DNA from 2 places in the Nonomuraea sp. NPDC049129 genome. Region 2 is predicted to be linked to the other one. Evidence: riboswitches for the same ligand, from Rfam matches in the RefSeq annotation. Region 2 holds a riboswitch; the other holds the start of a gene.
The links. Region 2 has a riboswitch for S-adenosylmethionine ahead of thrC (threonine synthase). Riboswitches for the same ligand answer to the same signal wherever they lie in the genome.
Positions count from the first base shown of each region.

Region 1 (9,347 bases), on a different contig from region 2:
GTGCACAAGCCCGCGGCACCGATCCCGCTGCCGTTCGACGACGTGGTCGTCACCATCCATCGGAGTCGCGAATGAACTTTGGTGAGCAGAACGTGGTGAGCAGTAGGTGAGCGAGAGGAGTAGCACGTGAACGTCGTACTGTCTCTCGGTAGCAATCTCGGACGGCGCTTCCAGACCTTGCAGGACGCCATCGACACCCTTTTCGACGCACCGGGGCTGGAGTTCGTCGCGAGCTCGCCCGTCTATGAGACCGACCCGGTCGGCGGTCCCGCCGGGCAGCGCCCCTACCTCAACGCGATCGTCATCGCCGAGACCTCGCTCCAACCGCAGGCGCTGCTGGAGCGGGCGCAGGGCGTCGAGAATGCCTTCGGGCGGGAGCGCAAGGAACGCTGGGGCCCGCGCACGCTCGACATCGACCTGATCGTCGTGGGTGACACGGTCTCCGACGACCCCGACCTGACGCTGCCGCACCCGCTCGCGCACGAGCGGGCCTTCGTCCTCGTCCCGTGGGCGGATGTGGACCCCGACGGCGTGCTGCCCGGCCAGGGCCAGGTCGCCGACCTGCTCACGGACCTCGACCAGAGCGGCGTACGGCTGCGTGCTGACCTCAAGCTGCAGAGCCCGGATTGAGGCCCACTCGCCCCGGCCTGCTGGTCGGCATCATCGTCGTCGTGGCGCTGGTCGCCTGGATGGTGGTCAGGGAGTTCTACGCCGACCTGCCCATCGTGCCGTGGACCGCCATCCCCACCGTCCTGCTGCTGGCCCTCGGAGAGGCCTACAGCGGATGGGTGACGAAGGCCCGGATCGACCGCAAACCTGACACCAAGCCGGTCGAGCCGCTGGCGGTGGCCCGGCTGGCGGCCTTGGGCAAGGCGTCGGCCTATGTGGGTGCGGTGTTCGCGGGTGTCTTCGGTGGGTTCGTCCTGCACACGGTCCAGCTGTTCACCAGGGAGACGCCGCGGTTCGAGTTCTTCATCGCGGTGGGCTCGCTGCTGGCGTTCGTGGTGCTGATCTGCGCCGCCCTCTTCCTGGAACACGCCTGCCGCATCCCGAAGGACCCGGAGGATCAGCGGCCCAGGTAGAGCGTGACAGCGTGCTCGACGTCGGACGTCATGGGCTCAAGCTAGCGGCCATGGTCAACTCTTGTCCGGCACTTGTTCGGCAGGAGTCCGCTTGCGGCCGAAGAGGTAGATGACCGGGAGGGTGCAGATCAGCGGGCCCAGGATGGCGAGCGGGCGTTCCAGCCACCATCTGAGGTCCGGTGGCACCTCGCCGCCGAGCGTGCCGAAGAACCACCACAGCAGACCCAGCGCGATCGCCATCCCTGTGGTGTGGAAGAGGAACAGCGGCAGGGCGTAGCGGTTGATGGTGCCGTTGACCCGGCGCCACCCGGGCTTCTCCAGGACGCGCTCCATCGACGGCCGCAACACCTCCACCAGGCCGATCTGGAAGAGCAGCAGCGCCACGATGACGAAGGTGGGCGGCGCCATGTTCGACCACTTGTCACCCGGCACCCCGACCATCGAGCCCGGGTAGATGCCCGAGTAGACCAGGCCGAACAGGGCGAACAGCCCGGTCCAGAGGACCCCCACGTCATAGCGCCTGGGCAGGATGACGATCCGGTCGTAGAAGAAGCCGGCCTGGTGGGCCAGCCCCCAGACGATGATCATGTTCAGCCAGCCGACCCACTCGACGCCGTACCGGAAGCGGACCACGTCGATCACCAGGGCGGCGCCGCCCAGCCAGATGAGCGCCAGCACGTCGTAGTGGCGGTGCAGCCACAACGCCACGGGCAGCAGCGCGATCAGCACCAGGTAGACGCCGAGGAACCAGAGCGGGCTGAGCACGAGCAGCACCACCCGCCACATCCACTCGACGTGGAACACCCAGGTCACGACCGCGCCGATGGTGAGCCACACGCCCGACAGCACGAGCGCGGGGGCGGCCAGCGCGCGGATGCGCCGCCAGACGAACCGGCCGATGCCGATGCCGCGGGCCTGGGCGCGGCTCCACGACAGCAGGTGTACGTGGCCGCCGACGTAGAAGAAGAGCGGCAGCACCTGAAGCAGCCAGGTGAGTATCCACAGCCCCGAGGTGAAGCCGAGCGGGCTGGTCGGTTCGGGGCCCTCGGGCTTCCACTGCAGGATGGTGAACGCCCAGTGCCACACCACCACCACGATCAGACTGAGAGCGCGCAGCCAGTCGACATATTTGTCCCGCTGCGGAGTCGCGACGTCGGTCACTTGTCGATGTCACCCACGACGAAGAACATCGAGCCGAGGATCGCCACCATGTCGGCCACCAGATGCCCGGGCAGCATCTCCCGGAGCACCTGGATGTTGCTGTAAGACGCGGAGCGCAGCTTGAGCCGCCATGGAGTCTTGTCCCCCTTGGACACGAGGTAGTAGCCGTTGATGCCGAGCGGGTTCTCGGTCCAGGCGTACGTGTGGCCCTCCGGCACCTTGAGCACCTTGGGCAGCCGCTGGTTGATGGGGCCCGGCGGCAGCGAGCGCAGCCGGTCGACGCACGCGTCGGCCAGGTCCAGCGAGACTCTGAGCTGGTCGAGCAGGATCTCGAAGCGGGCGTGGCAGTCGCCCGCGCCGCGCGTGACCACCTTCACCGGCAACTCGGGATAGGCCAGGTACGGCTGGTCGCGCCGCAGGTCGAGGTCGACGCCGGAGGCGCGGGCGATGGGGCCGCTCACGCCGTACTGCAGGATCTGCTCGCGGGTCAGGACGCCGACACCCTTGGTACGGGCCAGGAAGATCTCGTTGTTCAGGATGAGATTCTCGATGTCGGGCACCCGGCGCCGGGTCTCGGCGACGGTCTCCGACACCCGGTCCAGCCAGCCGTACGGCAGGTCCTCCTTCAGCCCGCCGACCCGGTTGAACATGTAGTGCATCCGGCCGCCGGAGATCTCCTCCATCACGGCCTGGATGCGCTCGCGCTCGTTGAAGGCGTAGAAGATGGGGGTGATCGCGCCCAGCTCCAGCGGGTACGAGCCGAGGAACATCAGGTGGCTCAGCACCCGGTTGAGCTCGGCCAGCAGCGTACGCGCCCACACGGCCCGTACCGGCACCTCCATGCCCAGCATGCGCTCGGCGGCCAGCACCACGCCCAGTTCGTTGGCGAACCCGGCCAGCCAGTCGTGCCTGTTGGCCAGCATGATGATCTGCCGGTAGTCGCGGACCTCGAACAGCTTCTCCGCGCCCCGGTGCATATAACCGATGATCGGCTCGGCCGTGGCGATGCGCTCGCCGTCGAGGGTGAGCCGCAGCCTGAGCACCCCGTGCGTCGACGGGTGCTGTGGGCCGATGTTGAGGATCATGTCCTCGGTGGCCAGCTCTTTCGCCCCGACGCCGATCCCGACCACGCGTTCCGTCATATGGCAATGCTGCCACCGGCAGTCGTGGTGATCCAGCACAGGAAGAGGTCAAGGAACCCTATATCGGCGCATTCCGCCCACTGGACCGGGGAGGAACATCGGGAACGGGGGGAGAAAACCGTGCAAAGAATTCTTTTCGATCTTGCCGCTCTGATCTCGCGGGTGGCGATCGGCGTGATCTTCGTGACCCACGGGTGGCAGAAGATGCAGATCGGGGTACCGGTCACGGCCGCCGCCTTCAACCAGATGGGAATACCGCTGCCGTGGCTCTCGGCCGGGTTCGCCATTCTCGTCGAGACCGTCGGCGGGGTCCTGCTCATCATCGGCCTGCTGGTCCGGCTGGCGGCCCTCGGGCTGGTGGTCGACATGCTGGGCGCGATCATCTTCGTCCACGGCGCCCACGGCGTCCTGATCCAGAACGGCGGCTGGGAGCTCGCCGGCGGGCTGGCCGTGGCCTGCCTGCTGCTCGTGGCTGTGGGCGGCGGCCGGCTCGGCATCGACGGCATCCTGCACAACAGCTACCGGCGGCGCGCCGAGCGTCGCGCGGCCGAGCAGGATCTCGCCGGCCACGCGCCGGCCACCTCCATCAGGCCGGAGGCCCCATCGGAGGCGGACACCGCCCCCAGGCCGGTGCCACCGACCGCCCGGGGCGGTGACATGCGGAACGTCGATGACGTCGTCGCCGACGAGCCGTCACGCGGACGTTCGCCGAGCGCCTGACCTCAGCCCGCCGCGCGAAGGTTCGCCATCGCGCGACCTCAGCGGGCGGCGACGCGGCGGCTGTCGTGCCGCGTCCGTGACCTCAGCGGGCGGCGAGGTCGCGGAGGGCGTCTACGAGGCGGTCCACGTGCTCCTCCGTGGTGCCGATGCCGATCGAGGCGCGGACCGCGGAGGCCGTGTCGTCCTCGCAGCCGCCATCGGCGGTGCCGAGCAGGTGCCGGACGAACGGGTGCGCGCAGAACTTGCCGTCACGCACGCCGATGCCGTACTCGCCCGACAGCACCTCGGCCACCTCGCGCGCCGAGTGCCCGTCCACGACGAACGAGACGATGCCCACGCGCGGCTGGTCCGGCCCCCAGAGCGACAGCTCGCGCACGCCCTCGATCGCGGCCAGGCCGGACCGGAGCCGGGCGATGAGCCGCTCCTCCTCGCGCACCAGCTCGGTCCAGCCGGTCGCGCTGAGCGCGTCGCAGGCGGCGGCCACGGCGATGGCGCCCAGGACGTTCGGGGTGCCCGCCTCGTGACGCGGTTCGGCGTCCTCGTGCCACTCGATGTCCTCGTCGACGGAGCGTACGGCGCCGCCGCCCTTGAGGTACGGCTCGCCGGAGGAGAGCCAGTCACGCCGGCCGACCAGCACCCCGGCCCCGAAGGGCGCGTAGAGCTTGTGCCCGGAGAAGGCGACGTAGTCGAGGTCGAGCGCGGTCAGGTTGAGCCGCCGGTGCGGCACCAGCTGGGCGGCGTCCACCAGGATGCGGGCTCCGTGGCGGTGCGCGATGTGCGCCAGGGCGGCGATGGGCCAGAGCTCGCCGGTGACGTTCGAGGCGGCGGTGACCACGAGCAGCTTGGGGCCGTCGATCCCGGCCAGCGCCTCGTCGGCGGCGCGGACGGCCTCGCCGGGGAAGGCGGGCGGCGCCAGCCGTACGGACCGCTTCCAGGGCAGCAGGGAGGCGTGGTGCTCGGTGTCGAACACGACCGCGGTCGTGCCCTCGGGCAGGCAGCGGGCCAGCAGGTTCGTCGCGTCGGTGGTGTTGCGGGTGAAGATCACGGCGTCGTCGGGGCGGGCGCCGACGAAGGCCCTGACCGTGTGGCGGGCCTGCTCGTAGCGGGCGGTGGTGAGCTGGGAGGCGTAGCCCGCGCCGCGGTGCACGCTGGAGTAGGCCGGGAGCGCGGCGGTGACGGCGGCACTGACCGGCTCCAGACAGGGGGCGCTCGCCGCGTAGTCGAGGTTGGCGTACGTCACCAGCCTGCCGCCCTTGACCGGCACTTCCAGATCGGCGCCCAGTACGGCGGGGATCAGACGGGCGCGCTCGGCAGCCGGCGCGTCGGTGGCCTGAGCGGGCAGGGAGCTGAAGATCGTCAACGTGGACACGGCGAACCTCCTGGGGCCATCGGACCCCCGGAACACCCAGCGAGCCCGCGCTTGCCCACCACACCTCGTGGCGGACCAGGTCTTCACCCGGGGCACCCCGCCGCGGACGCGAGGGTTGCCGGCCAGCAAGCCGGGGCTGTGCGCTGGCACTCATGACCTACATCCGCACTATAACCGACACCCGGCCATGAATCGCAACCGCGAACTTATGCGGCCCCTGCCTCGTTGGTAACTGAAACCCCTGCTGTGAGGAGTACCTAATGCTGGACTGGGTGGCCGACCCTCAGATCTGGATCGGGTTTTTCACCCTGGTCGCACTAGAGATCGTTCTCGGTATCGACAACATCATCTTCATCTCCATCCTGGCCGGGAAGCTGCCGCCGGAGCAGCGCGACCGGGCCCGCGTCATGGGCCTGGCCGCGGCGCTGATCAGCCGGCTGCTCCTGCTGCTGGCGCTGTCGTGGGTGGTCCGGCTGACCACGCCATTGTTCGAGGTCTTCGGCCACGGGATATCGGGGCGCGACCTGATCCTGCTGCTGGGCGGCCTGTTCCTGCTGGCCAAGAGCGTCACCGAGATCGGGCACAGCATGGAACTGAAGGAGGAGGGCGGCAAGGGACGGGCCGTCACCTCGTTCGCCTCGGTGATCGTGCAGATCATGGTGCTGGACGTGGTGTTCTCGCTCGACTCGGTGATCACCGCCGTGGGCATGGTGGACGAGCTCGGCGTGATGATCGCCGCGGTGATCGTGGCGGTGCTGGTCATGCTGTTCGCGTCCGGGCCGATCAGCAGGTTCGTGGACAAGCATCCGAGCATCAAGATGCTGGCTCTGGCGTTCCTGGTGCTGATCGGGGTGGTGCTCATCGCCGAGGGGCTCGGCCAGCACATCTCCAAGGGCTACATCTACTTCGCGATGGCGTTCTCGGTGATCGTGGAGCTGCTCAACATCCGGATGCGGAGCAGGCACGCCAAGCAAGCCTCCTCATAAGATGAAAAAGTGCGCTTCGATCCCTGGAATCCGGATTTTGTTGCCTACCCCTACGGCGCGTACGCGGAGCTGAGGCGTGACGCCCCCGTCAGCTACTTCGAGCCGACGGGGCAGTGGCTGATCTCCCGGCACGCGGACGTGAACGCGCTGCTCAGAGACCGCCGGCTGGGCCGTTCCTACCTCCACGTGGCCACGCACGAGGAGTTCGGCAGGCCGGAGGAGCCGGCGTTCCAGGAGCCGTTCTGGCGGGTGACCAGGGCCGGCATGCTCGACGTCGAGCCGCCGGTGCACACCAGGCTGCGCCGGCTGGTCTCCAAGGCGTTCACCCCGCGCATGGTCGAGTCGCTGCGCCCCCGGGTCAGGGCCATCGCCGAGGGGCTGGTCGGGGCGTTCGTCGAGAAGGGCGGCGGCGACCTGATCGCCGAGGTGGCCGAGCCGCTGCCGGTGACCGTCATCGCGGAGATGCTCGGCGTACCCGAGGCGGACCGGCACCTGCTGCGCCCCTGGTCGGCCGACATCTGCCGGATGTACGAGCTGAACCCGAGCATGGAGTCGCAGCACCTGGCCGCCAAGGCGGCGGCGGAGTTCGCCGCCTACCTCGCGGACCTGGCCCGCGAGCGTGCCGTACGACCGGGCGACGACCTGATCAGCGCGCTCGCGGCGATCGAGGAGCTCACCGAGGACGAGCTGGTCGGTACGTGCGTGCTGCTGCTCAACGCCGGACACGAGGCGACCGTGAACGTGACGGGCAACGGCTGGTGGTCCCTGTTCAGGAACCCCGCCGAGCTGGTACGCCTGCGCGAGGACCGGAGCCTGCTGCCCACGGCCGTCGAGGAGCTGATGCGCTGGGACACGCCGCTGCAGATGTTCGAGCGGTGGGTCCTGGAGGACATCGCGGTGCACGGGGTCGAGATCCCGCGCGGGGCCGAGGTCGCGCTGCTGTTCGGCTCCGCCAACCGCGACGAGACGGTGTTCGCCGACCCTGACCGGCTCGACGTGGGACGGCCGGACAACCCGCACATCTCCTTCGGGGCGGGGATCCACTTCTGCCTGGGCGCGCCGCTGGCCCGCATCGAGCTGATCGAGTCGTTCGGCGCCCTGCTGGAGCGGGCGCCGAAGCTGGAACTCGCCAGCGAGCCGGAATGGAAGCCGGGCTACGTCATCCGCGGCCTGAAGTCCCTCGACCTGACGACGGGTTAGCGCGGCCGTCCGTCGTGGCTGGGATCCCTAGGCAGGAACCCCCTCCGGGGGAGCGGAAGTAGCCGGTCCGTCGTGGCTGAGGTCCTTCGCCGACGGGTCACCGGCGTTCCTGGACGAGCCAGCCGAAGCCGCCGAGCCCTCTCGGGTCGATCAGCTCGCCCTCCTCCGAGGCGCGGGCCAGGGCTCGGAGATAAGCCGTCGGATCGGCATGCGCGAGATCGATGGGCGGACGCGTGCCGGTGACCCCCAGAGCCCTTAGCGCATCGCGCTGTGTGGACAAGCCTGTGGATATCGCACCGGCCCGCCGACCGGCCTCCGCGCACGCGTCGAGCGCCACGTGAGCGGTGATGTCGCAGGTGCCGTCGGGGATGGGCGCGACGACCGCACCATCTCGGTAGCCGGTGAGTGTGCCATGGCACGGACGGTTATCCACAGGGTGTGCATAATCAATGGCCACCGCGCGACCCCTCCTGAGCCGGGTCACCACGGCCGCCCACGCGGCGTCGCGCGGGCACCCGATCTCCCCGCGCGAGCCGATGCGGCCCAGCGACGGCCACCACCGGTCGAGCCAGGCGCGGTCGGAGTCGGGCACCGGGTCGCCCAGCCGTTCCTCACCCGTCTCGGTGTCGACCAGGACCAGCCGCGGCCCGTCGGCCGTCTGCTCGGCCACGTCGAGCGGGACGTTGTCCAGCCACTCGTTGGCGATCGCCAGCCCGGTGATGACGGAGGGGATCCGAGGGCGCCAGTCGATGCTCTTGGGCAGGTCGTCGGGTCTGGGCGAGAGGTCGACGGCGGTGATGTTGAGCCTGGCGCGCAGCCCGGGCTCGGCGGCGTCGAGCACGCGGGCCACCAGGGCGCCCTCTCCGGCGCCGATGTCGACCAGGTCGATGCTCTCCGGGGCGCCGAGGTCGGCGTCGACCTGGGTGAGCAGGGCCAGAACCGCGTCGGCGAAGGCGGCCGAGGCGCTGACCGACGTACGGAAGTGGCCCGAAGGGCGCTCACGGAGGTAGAAACCGTCCTCGCCGTACAGCGCGTACTGCATCGCGGCGCGCCACGTGAGCCACATGCCCTGGACTATCTCACGAAGTAAGCCCCCCCGTAGATCAACGCGGGCGTCGGGTCGTCAACTCGGCGCCCGCCACCACGAGATGAACCCCTCTCCTCATCTCTTCCGACAGGGGGTGCAGGTTTTGTATGCCCTTGTCCCTTTTGTGGGTAACTCAACATGCGGCAAAAGCCTGGTCACGTACGTAGTCGCGAGCGGCCGTTACTCTGGGCGGCAGTGCCATCAGGGTCGACAGGGGTGGACGTCATGGACGCAGGGGATCGGCCGGCGCGGCTGGCCGTGGGCGTGCTGGGCGCGGGCAAGGTGGGTTCGGTGCTCGGTGCCGCACTGGCGCAGGCCGGGCACCACGTGGTCGCCGCCAGCGGGGTCTCCGACGCCTCGCACCGGTGGGCGGCGGAGCGACTCGGCGTACGGCCGACGCGGCCCGAGGAGGTCGTCAAGACGGCTGGGCTGATCCTGCTCACCGTGCCCGACGACGCGCTGCCCGATCTGGTCAACGGTCTCGCGTCGACCGGCGCGGACCTCCAGGGCAAGCTGCTCGTGCACACCAGCGGCGCGTATGGGCTGTCGGTGCTGGAGCCGGCCGCCAGGGCGGGCGCGCTGCCGCTCGCGCTCCACCCG
Region 1 covers NZ_JBEZDU010000003.1:164,104-173,450, reverse strand. Annotated here, with positions in the region: gene folB (dihydroneopterin aldolase) at 1-75, shown strand, start outside; gene folK (2-amino-4-hydroxy-6-hydroxymethyldihydropteridine diphosphokinase) at 127-630, shown strand; gene AB0B64_RS10210 (DUF3180 domain-containing protein) at 627-1,082, shown strand; gene AB0B64_RS10205 (acyltransferase) at 1,137-2,243, opposite strand; gene AB0B64_RS10200 (NADH-quinone oxidoreductase subunit D) at 2,240-3,385, opposite strand; gene AB0B64_RS10195 (DoxX family protein) at 3,506-4,105, shown strand; gene AB0B64_RS10190 (aminotransferase class V-fold PLP-dependent enzyme) at 4,188-5,447, opposite strand; SAM riboswitch class IV at 5,517-5,632, opposite strand; gene AB0B64_RS10185 (TerC family protein) at 5,735-6,460, shown strand; gene AB0B64_RS10180 (cytochrome P450) at 6,470-7,660, shown strand; gene AB0B64_RS10175 (SAM-dependent methyltransferase) at 7,758-8,726, opposite strand; gene AB0B64_RS10170 (DUF2520 domain-containing protein) at 8,973-9,347, shown strand, end outside.
Region 1: it holds a riboswitch for S-adenosylmethionine, as region 2 does, so the genes downstream of both, AB0B64_RS10190 (aminotransferase class V-fold PLP-dependent enzyme) here and thrC (threonine synthase) in region 2, are expected to answer to the same signal.

Region 2 (9,347 bases):
CGATGACACCGCTGTCCGCGTAACCGCCGCCCTCGGTGCCGGTCGATACTTTGCCAATCGCCGTCCCGCTTGCTGCGGGAGCCCTTGTTCCGTGGTCGCCCACCGCAGGGATGCCTACTGCGGCCCTGTGTGGTGCGGGGATGCGTGCTGTCCCGCCGTTCGCTGTCAGGCTGTTCACTGTCGGGGCGCTGTGGCCGTGGCCGGCGATGAGGCTGGCCATGGCGGTGCCGTGGTGGCCCCACAGGGCCGGTTCGCCGGCGTCGCCGGTCAGGTCGGGCCCGGCGACCACCGCGCCGGCCAGGTCGGGGTGGCGGGCGTTCACACCGGTGTCCAGTACGGCGACCAGCACGCCGGCGCCCCGGCTCAGCTTCCACGCCTCCGGCAGGCGCAGGGTGGCGAGCTGCCACTGTCCGGCGCGGGCCGCCGAGCCCACGTCATCCGAGGCGCTCGGTCCCGCCCCGGCCACCAGGACCCCCGCCGCCAGGGGCCCGGCCATCAGCAGGCCCACCGCCAGCGAGCCGGCCAGGGGCCTGATCATCTGGTCAGACTTCCGTACAGGGCCGTGGCCAGCCGGCGGGCGGTGTCACCGAGGCGTCTGGCGACGAGCTCGCCCGGCTGGTACGGCCGGCCGTCCGCGTACCCGGCTGCCGTCGCCACGACGTAGGCGTCGTTCGACGAGATCAGCGCGCCGGTGACGTACTGCGACTCGCCGAACCGCTCGGCCGGCCCACCGGGAAAGGCCACCGGCCGCACGGTCGGCAGCCGCCCCGCGATGGTCCCGGACCGGTCACCCAGCCCATCACCCCGGCCGGCACCCGACCCCAGGCCCGCCAAGCGCCCGGTACCGGTCTCGGGCCCGATTCCGGGCAAGCGTCCGGTGGCCGAGTCCGGCAGCCGGTCAGTGCCGGTCTCTGCCCCGACTCTCGGCAAGCGTCCGGTGGCCGGGTCTGGCAGTTGGTCGGTGTCGGTCTCTGGCGCCTCGCCGGACAGACGTCCGGTACCGGTCTCGGGCCCGATTCCCGGCAAGCGTCCGGTGGCCGCCCCAGGCAGCTGGCCGGTGCCGGTCGCTCGCGATCTGCCGAGCGGACGGCCCGCGCCGGTGTCTGGCGTGCCGTCGGGCGGACGGTCGGCGCCGGTGTCTGGCGTGCCGTCGGGCGGACCGCCGGTACCGGCCCCTGAGGGCCCGTCGGGACGGCCGGTGGCGGTCGCTCGCGGCCCGCCGGACATACAGCCGGTGCCGGACTCTGGTGACCCGGTCGGCAGGCGGCCCGCGAGTGTCAGCGGGAGGTCGTCCGTCAGGCGGTCAAGAGGCCGGAGGGCGTCAGGGCCGGTCAGTACGGCGATGCCGACCGTCGCCACGAACGTCTGCGTGCTGTCCGCGTACGTGGCGCGTAAGGCCGTGACGCACCCGCGCAGCAGCCGCGCGACCCCGGGCTGGAAGGCCACCCGGCACGGCGACTCCGGGGCGACGCCGGCCAGGACATAGGTCACGCGGGCCCCGGAGGGGCTGGTGCCGGGTACGGAGCTCGGGAACACCCTGGCCACCGGCCACGCGTGCCAGCGCTCCGGCACGGGTGGCTCCGACGACGGCAGGGCCGCGGACAGCAGTGAGAGCAGCACAACAGACAAAGGGAACACGTGCACCTCGCGGGCAGGGGAGGGGTCGCCCGATGCCCGTGCATTCTGACACGCGATCGACGGTCCAATCTGACGCTTCGGTAAACAGACCGATACGCGGTGTAATTTCCTTTTGGCGGCTTTCGTCTCGCGGAGCGGGCGAGAGCCGCACATGGGCCTGGTCAGGGCGAGGGCGAGAGCCGCACGTGGGCGCCCGGTGGCAGGCCGAGGCGCTGGGCCGCGTCGCCCGAGTTGACGGCTATGGCGATCAGCCCGGCCGAGTCCGCGAAGGCCACCAGCTCGCCCGGCGGCACCGCCGCGAACGTCTCCCGGTACGGCAGCGCCAACTGCCTGCGCCCCAGCCAGACCCCGAGCGTGTCCCCGATCCGCACGCCCAGCGCCGCCAGGTCGCCCGCCGCGATCGACAGCTGGGTGTTGCCATAGCGGTCGACCGAAACCACCTCACCCTCGACGCACCCCTCGCGGAGCTTCGAGGTCGGCTCCGGCAGCGAAACCAGCCGCGAGAGCGGAACCTCGGGTCCCAGCTCGGCCGGTTTGAGCCCGCCGCACAGCCGCCCGGCCACCGGCGAGAACACGTCCCGCCCGTGGAAGGTCGGCGAGACCGGATGCAGGAAGTAGTCGGCGTTGCTGATCTCGTAGGCCGCCTCCGCCCCGCCGCTGGCGTGCATGGCCCACGACAGGAGCCCGTTGTCGGGGCCGATGAACACCCGCCCGCCCGCCTCCACGGCGACCGCCCGCCTGGCTCCGCCCGCGCCGGGGTCGACCGCCCCGATGTGTACGCCCTTCGGGAGATAGGGGATGGTTTGGGAGAGTATGGCGGCGCCGCGCCGTACATCGCCCGAGGGGATCAGGTGGCACACGTCGATCACCCTGGCCTCGGGGGCGATCCCGGCTATCACTCCATGACAGGCGGCCACATAGCCATCTTCGAGTCCGTAGTCGGTGAGAAGTGTGATGACTGAGGTCACATTTGGTGACTGTACGTCTCTCAATCCGCCGTGAACACCCGCACTCCGCACATTACGATTGGCACGGGCCCGCGTGCCCACGATGTGATCGTCGCGCGCCCTTCCGAGGAGGACACCATGGACACTGCGCCGGTCAGCGGTGACAGTGCTGCCCAGGAACCGTCCAGACGACCCCTCTCCGACCGCGATCTCGAACTCCTCGCCTTCGAACGCCAATGGCGGCGTTACGCGGGTGCGAAGGAGCAGGCCATCAAGGAGACCTTCGGGTTCTCCGCCACCCGCTACTACCAGCTTCTCGGTGAGCTGATCGATCGGCCGGAGGCGCTCCAGCAGGATCCGATGCTGGTCAAACGGCTGCGCCGGCTGCGTTCCACGCGCCAGCGCGAGCGCGCCGCCAGACGGTTTGGCATGCGCCCCTGACCTGCTGGGTAAGGCAGGCGCGTGAAGAACATCAGACAAACGGGATCACCCGGTATGGAAGCGATCCTGAAGGATCCGGCGGGAGCCGTGATCGGGCTCGACTTCGACGGCACCCTCGCGCCGATCGTGGCCGATCCCGCCTCCGCCAGGATTCATCCGGAAGCGCCGCCCGTACTCGCCGAGCTGGGCAGGTACGTCAATGCGGTGGCGATCGTGACCGGCCGGCCGGTGGCCACGGCTCTGCGGCTCGGGTCCGGCCTGGCTGACGCGCCGGGCTCAACCGACGCGTCCGGCCGGACCGACGCGCCCGGGTTGGCCGACGTGCCCGGCCTGGTGGTGCTGGGGCATTACGGGTTCGAGCGCTGGGAGGACGGCCGGGTCTCGGCGCCGCCGCCCCCGCCCGGCGTGCTCGAGGCCGAGGCCGAGCTGCAACTGCTGCTCGTCTCCCTCGGCGTGAAAGGCGTGGCGATCGAGGACAAGGGCCGGGCGGTCGCCGTGCACACCCGGCGCAGCGCCGACCCCGAGGGCACGCTGGAGGCCCTGCGTGAGCCGCTGGCCGCACTGGCGAAGAAGCACGGGCTGGTCGTCGAGCCCGGCCGGCTGGTGCTCGAACTGCGGCCGCCGGGCATGGACAAAGGGCACGCGCTCGGCCTGTTCCTGGCCGAGCGGGCGGCCAGGTCGGTCATGTTCGTCGGCGACGACCTGGGCGATCTGGCGGCCTTCGACGCGGTCAGGAACTCAGGGTTGCCGGGGGTGAACGTGTGCAGCGGCTCGGCCGAGGTGACCGCGCTGGCCGAGCGGGCCGACATCGTGGTGGACGGCCCCGATGGCGTGGTGGCCCTGCTGCGGGAGCTCGCGTCGGCTTTCAAGGGGCACTAATTCGCGCTAACTCGCCTACAAGTACGCAACCCGCGTGCAAGCGCGCGCCGGTACGGTCGCGGGATGTCGAAGAGATACCTCGCCGTGGCGGGCCTGTCCGTGGCCGCCGCCCTCCTCGTCCCGGCCGCCCCTGCCTCGGCGAGCACCGCGAACCATCCGCTCAAGCTGCGCCAAGGGCTGACGCTGTCCCTTCCGAGCTCATGGAAGGTGTACGGCAAGGGCGACTGGATCCATGTCGTCACCGGCAAGTGCGCCAAGCCCAAAGGGGAGTACTTCACGCCGGAGTGCCGCGGCTTCTGGGTGCTCGGGCCCGCGGCCATCAAGGTGGGTCACGAGCTCAATCCGTACACGCCCGACCGGCCTTTCTACTCGGCGACCGACGTGGAGCCCTGCCCGCTCAACCGCAAGTGGAGCCAGACGTTCAACGGCTCGGCGGCCAAGGGGCTGCGCCAGGTCGGGCCCGGCCACAAGGCGTACTACCGCGCGTGGAAGGGCACCTGCGTCACTGGGACGGGCAAGGCGCGGGCCGCCTTCGTCCAGCGGGAGTGGTACCTGCCCAAGAGCGGCGTCCTCGTCGTCGACTCATGGAACACCCCCGGCCTGCCCGGCGTACTCAAGCACGCGACCTGGCGATAAGCGCTCAGGCGCGTGGCCTGGCGATGAGCACACCGCCGGCGGCCAGCCCGATGAGGACGGGGACCAGCAGGAACGCGTTCCAGGTGCCGAAGCCGTCGGCGAGCGCGCCGAGCGCGAGTGGGCCGAGGGCCATCGCGGACCCGGCCCAGATCGGCGCGGCCGCGCCGGCCCGGTCGGGCCGGTCGCCCGCGTGCGTGATCAGCGCGGCCAGCGCGAGCGGGAAGTGCAGGGACGCGCCGAGCCCGCTGAGCGCGAGACCCGCGTAGGACAGGACGGGCCAGGTGCTCAGCCAGAAGAGCAGCCAGCCCACCGCGGTGACCGCCAGCGCGCCCAGGAAGAGCCGCGCGGGTGGCAGGCGTAAGGCCAGGTACGCGCCGGCGAACCGGCCCGCCGCCAGCCCGGCCAGGAACGCGGTCAGCCCGGTGGCCGCCGCGGCCGCGCTCAGGCCGGTGCGCGCGGCGAACAGTTCGGCGGCCCATAAGTTGAACGAGAACTCCAGCGCCACGCAGCAGCACAGCACGCCGCCCGCCACGAAAAAGCGCCACCCGGGCGGCGTCGACCGTTCGCCGACAAGCAGGGCCGCCGAGGTCGTTGCCGGGGGCCAGACCCGCGCCATCGTCACGACCAGCAGCGCGGTGAGCGCGGGGGTGAGGAGCAGCGCGGCCCGCCAGCCGAGTGCGGTCTGCGCGACCGCGCTGAGCAGGAAGGTCGCCGCCACGCCCGCCACGACGCCGACGGCGTTCGCCTCGCTCAGCGCGGCCGGGCCGGCCGGCCCGTGGTGCTCGCTGAGTGCGGCCATGGCGCTGTAGAGGGCGATCGAGCCGAAGCCGCCGGCCACGCCATAGCCGAGCAGCGTCAGGGGCAGCGCGGAGAACAGCACGATCAGGAGCACGCCCGCGTTCATCCCGGCCAGGCCGATCCAGGTGGTGGTCCGCCTGCCGTAGCGCCTGGTGAGGAGCGGGAGGGAGAGGCCGGCCAGGATCGTGCCCACGGCCATCGCGGTGCCGTGCAGGCCGGCGACCGTGCCGGAGGTGCGCTGCTGGAGGCGGAGGAGCGGCAGGGCCGCGCTCAGGCCGTAGATGAACGTGGCGAACGTACCGAGGATCAGGTAGATCAGCCAGGTCGGCCGGTCCCTGGTCAGCCGGGTGCTCTCTGAGATCGCCGACATGCTAGGCCAGCGCGTCCAGCTGGGCGGCGAACCACTTCTGCGGCGGGAGGGCGGTGGCCGCCGCCTCCAGCCGATCGCGGCGGTTCATGCGCTCCTCCTCGGGCATGACCAGCGCGTCGTGCAGCGCCACGGCCGTGCCGCTCACGTCGTAGGGGTTGACCAGGAGCGCGTGCGGGCCCAGCTCGGCCGCCGCGCCCGCCTCGCGCGAGAGCACCAGCGCGGCGCGCGACGACAGGATCGGGCCCTCCTTGGCCACCAGGTTCATGCCGTCGCGGATCGGGTTGACCAGCAGCACGTCGGCCAGCCGGTAGGCGGCCAGCGAGCGCGGGTAGTCGTCGTTGACGTTGAGTATCAGCGGATCCCAGTCCTCGGTGCCGAACTCGTCCTCGATCTCCTGGGCGCAGCGCTGCACCGAGGCGGTGTATTCGCGGTATTCGGGCAGATCGTGCCGGCTGGGATAGGCGAACGCCAGATGCACCACCCGGCCGTGCCACTCCGGATGGGCGAGCAGGAACTCCCGGTAGGCCACCAGCCCGCGGACGATGTTCTTGGACAGCTCGGTGCGGTCGATGCGGACGATCAGCCGGCGGTCGCCGACCTGCTCCTTGATCGCGGCGATGTTGGACTCGACGTCGGGCTCGTGGGCCCGTGCCCACAGCGCCTCGCCGTCGACGCCGAGGCCGTGCACGCCGATGCGGGTGGTCCTGCCCTCGTGGGTGACCGTACGGCCGGCCCGGTCGACCTCCGCGCCGAGCAGGGCGCGGCAGCAGTCCATGAACGCCCCCGCCCAGCGTTCGGTGAGGAAGCCGGCGTGGTCGGCGCCCAGGATGCCTTCGAGCACCTCGCGCGCGACGTCGTCGGGCAGCAGCGAGAAGTATTCGGGAGGCGCCCACGGCGTGTGGCTGAAGTGCGCGATGCGCAGGTCGGGCCGCTCGGCGCGGAGCATCGCCGGGGTCAGCGTGAGGTGGTAGTCCTGGACCATCACGCGGGCCTCGTGCCCGGCCTCCTCGGCCAGCGCCAGCGCGAACGCGCCGTTGTAGTCGCGGTAGGACTCCCACTCGCGCTCGAACCTGGTGCCGAACAGCGGCGCGTTGGGAATGTCGTAGAGCAGGTGGTTGACGAACCACAGCGTGGAGTTGGCCACGGCGTTGTAGGCGCGATGGAAGGTGGCCGGCGGGATGTCGAGCATCCGCAGCGCGCCGGTGTCGTAGCCGGCCTGGTCGAGCCGGCCGCCGGGCGCCTGGCGTACGGCACCGCGGTCACCATCGGTCAAAGCAGCACAGACCCACAGCACGCCGTCGTCCTTCAGGACCCCGGAGAGTCCGGACACCAGGCCGCCACCGCCGCGCTTCATCGTCAGCACACCGTCGTCCGAGACGGTGAACGAGACGGGTCCTCTGTTAGAGGCGACCAGGACGCTGTTCATTAAAGCTCCCTCCGACCATAGGATCCCAGCTATGGCGCTTGATGACCTAACCGAGGAACTCGCCCGCTCCGCCGCTGCCGGAGATCATCGCGCACTGGGCGAGCTCCTGAGGCGGATCGAACCCGATGTTCTGCGCCATTGCGCCCGAATCCTGCCCTATCACCAGGATGCGGAAGAGGCCTCCCAGGACACTTTGCTGGCCGTGGCGCGCAACATCGGGCGCTTCGAGGGGCGGGCCAGGTTCAGCACCTGGCTGCACATCGTGACGGCCAACTGCGCCCGTACGACCTACCGCACGCTGAAGCGCCGCTCGGCCGAGCAGACCTCCGACGAGCTCCCCATGCAGAAGCCCGACGCGCGGCGGGTCAGCGTGATCGCCGGGTCGCGGCTCGACCTGCTCGACGCGATGGAGTCGCTGGAGGCCAGCAAGCCCGACCTGGCCCAGGCCCTGGTGCTGCGCGACATCGTGCAGCTCGACTACAACGAGGTCGCCGAGCAGCTCGGCATCCCGCTCGGCACCGCGAAATCCCGCATCCACCAGGCGCGCAAGTACGTGCAGGGCGTGCTGGGGGAAGATTACCGCTGAGACTGTACGTCTCGCTTCGTGAGACGGTTGGTGGCTTGACGCGCCTGGCCAGGTAGAGTCAGCTCAGACAACTGAATATTGCTCATCCAGAGGGGTGGAGGGACCGGCCCTGCGAAGCCCCGGCAACCCTCCCGGATTCAGACTCGCGACAGGGCGAGGCCGACCGGGACAAGGTGCCAATTCCGGTCTGTGGTCAAGGTGGCCGCAGGCGAAGATGAGGGAAGGCCTCGCTTCATGTCGCACGACTTCGGACCCGCTGTCGCTCTCTCCTGCCGCGAGTGCGGCACCCGTTACGAACTCGGTCCCAGCTTCGCCTGCCTGGAGTGTTTCGGGCCGCTCGAAGCGGCCTACTCCTTCGGTGACGTCACCCGGAAGGACATCGAGTCCGGCCCCGCCAACATCTGGCGCTACCGCTCACTGCTCCCCGTGCCCGTCGACGTCGCCACCAAGCCGAACATGAACCCCGGCTGGACCAAGCTCGTCAAGGCCGGCAACCTCGGCCGCGCGCTGGGCATCAAGTCCCTGTACGTCAAGGACGACTCGGGCAATCCCACCCACTCCTTCAAGGACCGGGTGGTGGCCATCGCCGTCGAGGCGGCGCGTAACTTCGGGTTCCACACCCTTTCCTGCTCCTCTACCGGCAACCTCGCGGGCGCGGTCACGGCCGCCGCCGCAAGGGCCGGGCTCGACGCGTGCGTGTTCATCCCCGCCGGGCTGGAGCAGGCCAAGATCGCCATGGCTCGCGTGTTCGGCGGCCGGCTGGTCGCCATCGAGGGCTCCTACGACGAGGTCAACCGGTTCTGCTCCGAGCTCATCGGCGACCCGCTGGGCGACAAGTGGGGCTTCGTCAACGTCAACCTGCGGCCCTACTACGCCGAAGGCTCCAAGACGCTCGCCTACGAGATCGCCGAGCAGCTCGGCTGGCGGCTGCCCGAGCAGATCATCATCCCGGTGGCCTCCGGCTCCCAGCTCACCAAGATCGACAAGGGCTTCAAGGAGCTGATCGCGCTCGGCCTGGTCGAGGACCGGCCTTACAAGATCTTCGCCGCGCAGGCCAAGGGCTGCTCTCCCGTGTCGACCGCGTACAAGGCCGGCCACGACGTGGTTCAGCCGGTCAAGCCCGACACCATCGCCAAGTCGCTGGCCATCGGCAACCCCGCCGACGGCCCGTACGTGCTCGACATCGCCCGCCGCACCGGCGGGGCGGTGGAGGACGTCACGGACCCCGAGATCGTCGCCGCCATCAAGCTGCTGGCCTCTACGGAGGGCATCTTCGCCGAGACGGCCGGCGGCGTCACCGTGGGAGTGCTGAAGAAGCTCGTCGAGACCGGGCAGCTCGACCCGGAGGCCGAGACCGTGGTGCTCAACACCGGCGACGGGCTCAAGACGCTCGACGCCGTCGCCGACGACGCCCAGCCCACGGCAGTGATCCGGCCCTCGCTCGACGCGTTCCGCGCGGCTGTCTGACAACCAGGAAAGGCAAGTTAATCATGAGCGTTTCTGTGCGGATTCCCACCATTCTGCGCACCTACACCGGTGGTAACGCGGAAGTGAGTGGGGAGGGCGCGACTCTCCGTGACGTGCTGGCGAAGCTCGACTCCGACTACCCGGGGATCGGCGCGAGAA
Region 2 covers NZ_JBEZDU010000051.1:1,009-10,355, reverse strand. Annotated here, with positions in the region: gene AB0B64_RS59435 (S8 family serine peptidase) at 1-538, opposite strand, end outside; gene AB0B64_RS59430 (hypothetical protein) at 535-1,629, opposite strand; gene AB0B64_RS59425 (SAM-dependent chlorinase/fluorinase) at 1,800-2,606, opposite strand; gene AB0B64_RS59420 (DUF3263 domain-containing protein) at 2,724-3,026, shown strand; gene otsB (trehalose-phosphatase) at 3,081-3,905, shown strand; gene AB0B64_RS59410 (hypothetical protein) at 3,969-4,541, shown strand; gene AB0B64_RS59405 (MFS transporter) at 4,546-5,709, opposite strand; gene AB0B64_RS59400 (trehalose-6-phosphate synthase) at 5,711-7,135, opposite strand; gene AB0B64_RS59395 (RNA polymerase sigma factor) at 7,167-7,721, shown strand; SAM riboswitch class I at 7,801-7,942, shown strand; gene thrC (threonine synthase) at 7,956-9,188, shown strand; gene AB0B64_RS59385 (MoaD/ThiS family protein) at 9,212-9,347, shown strand, end outside.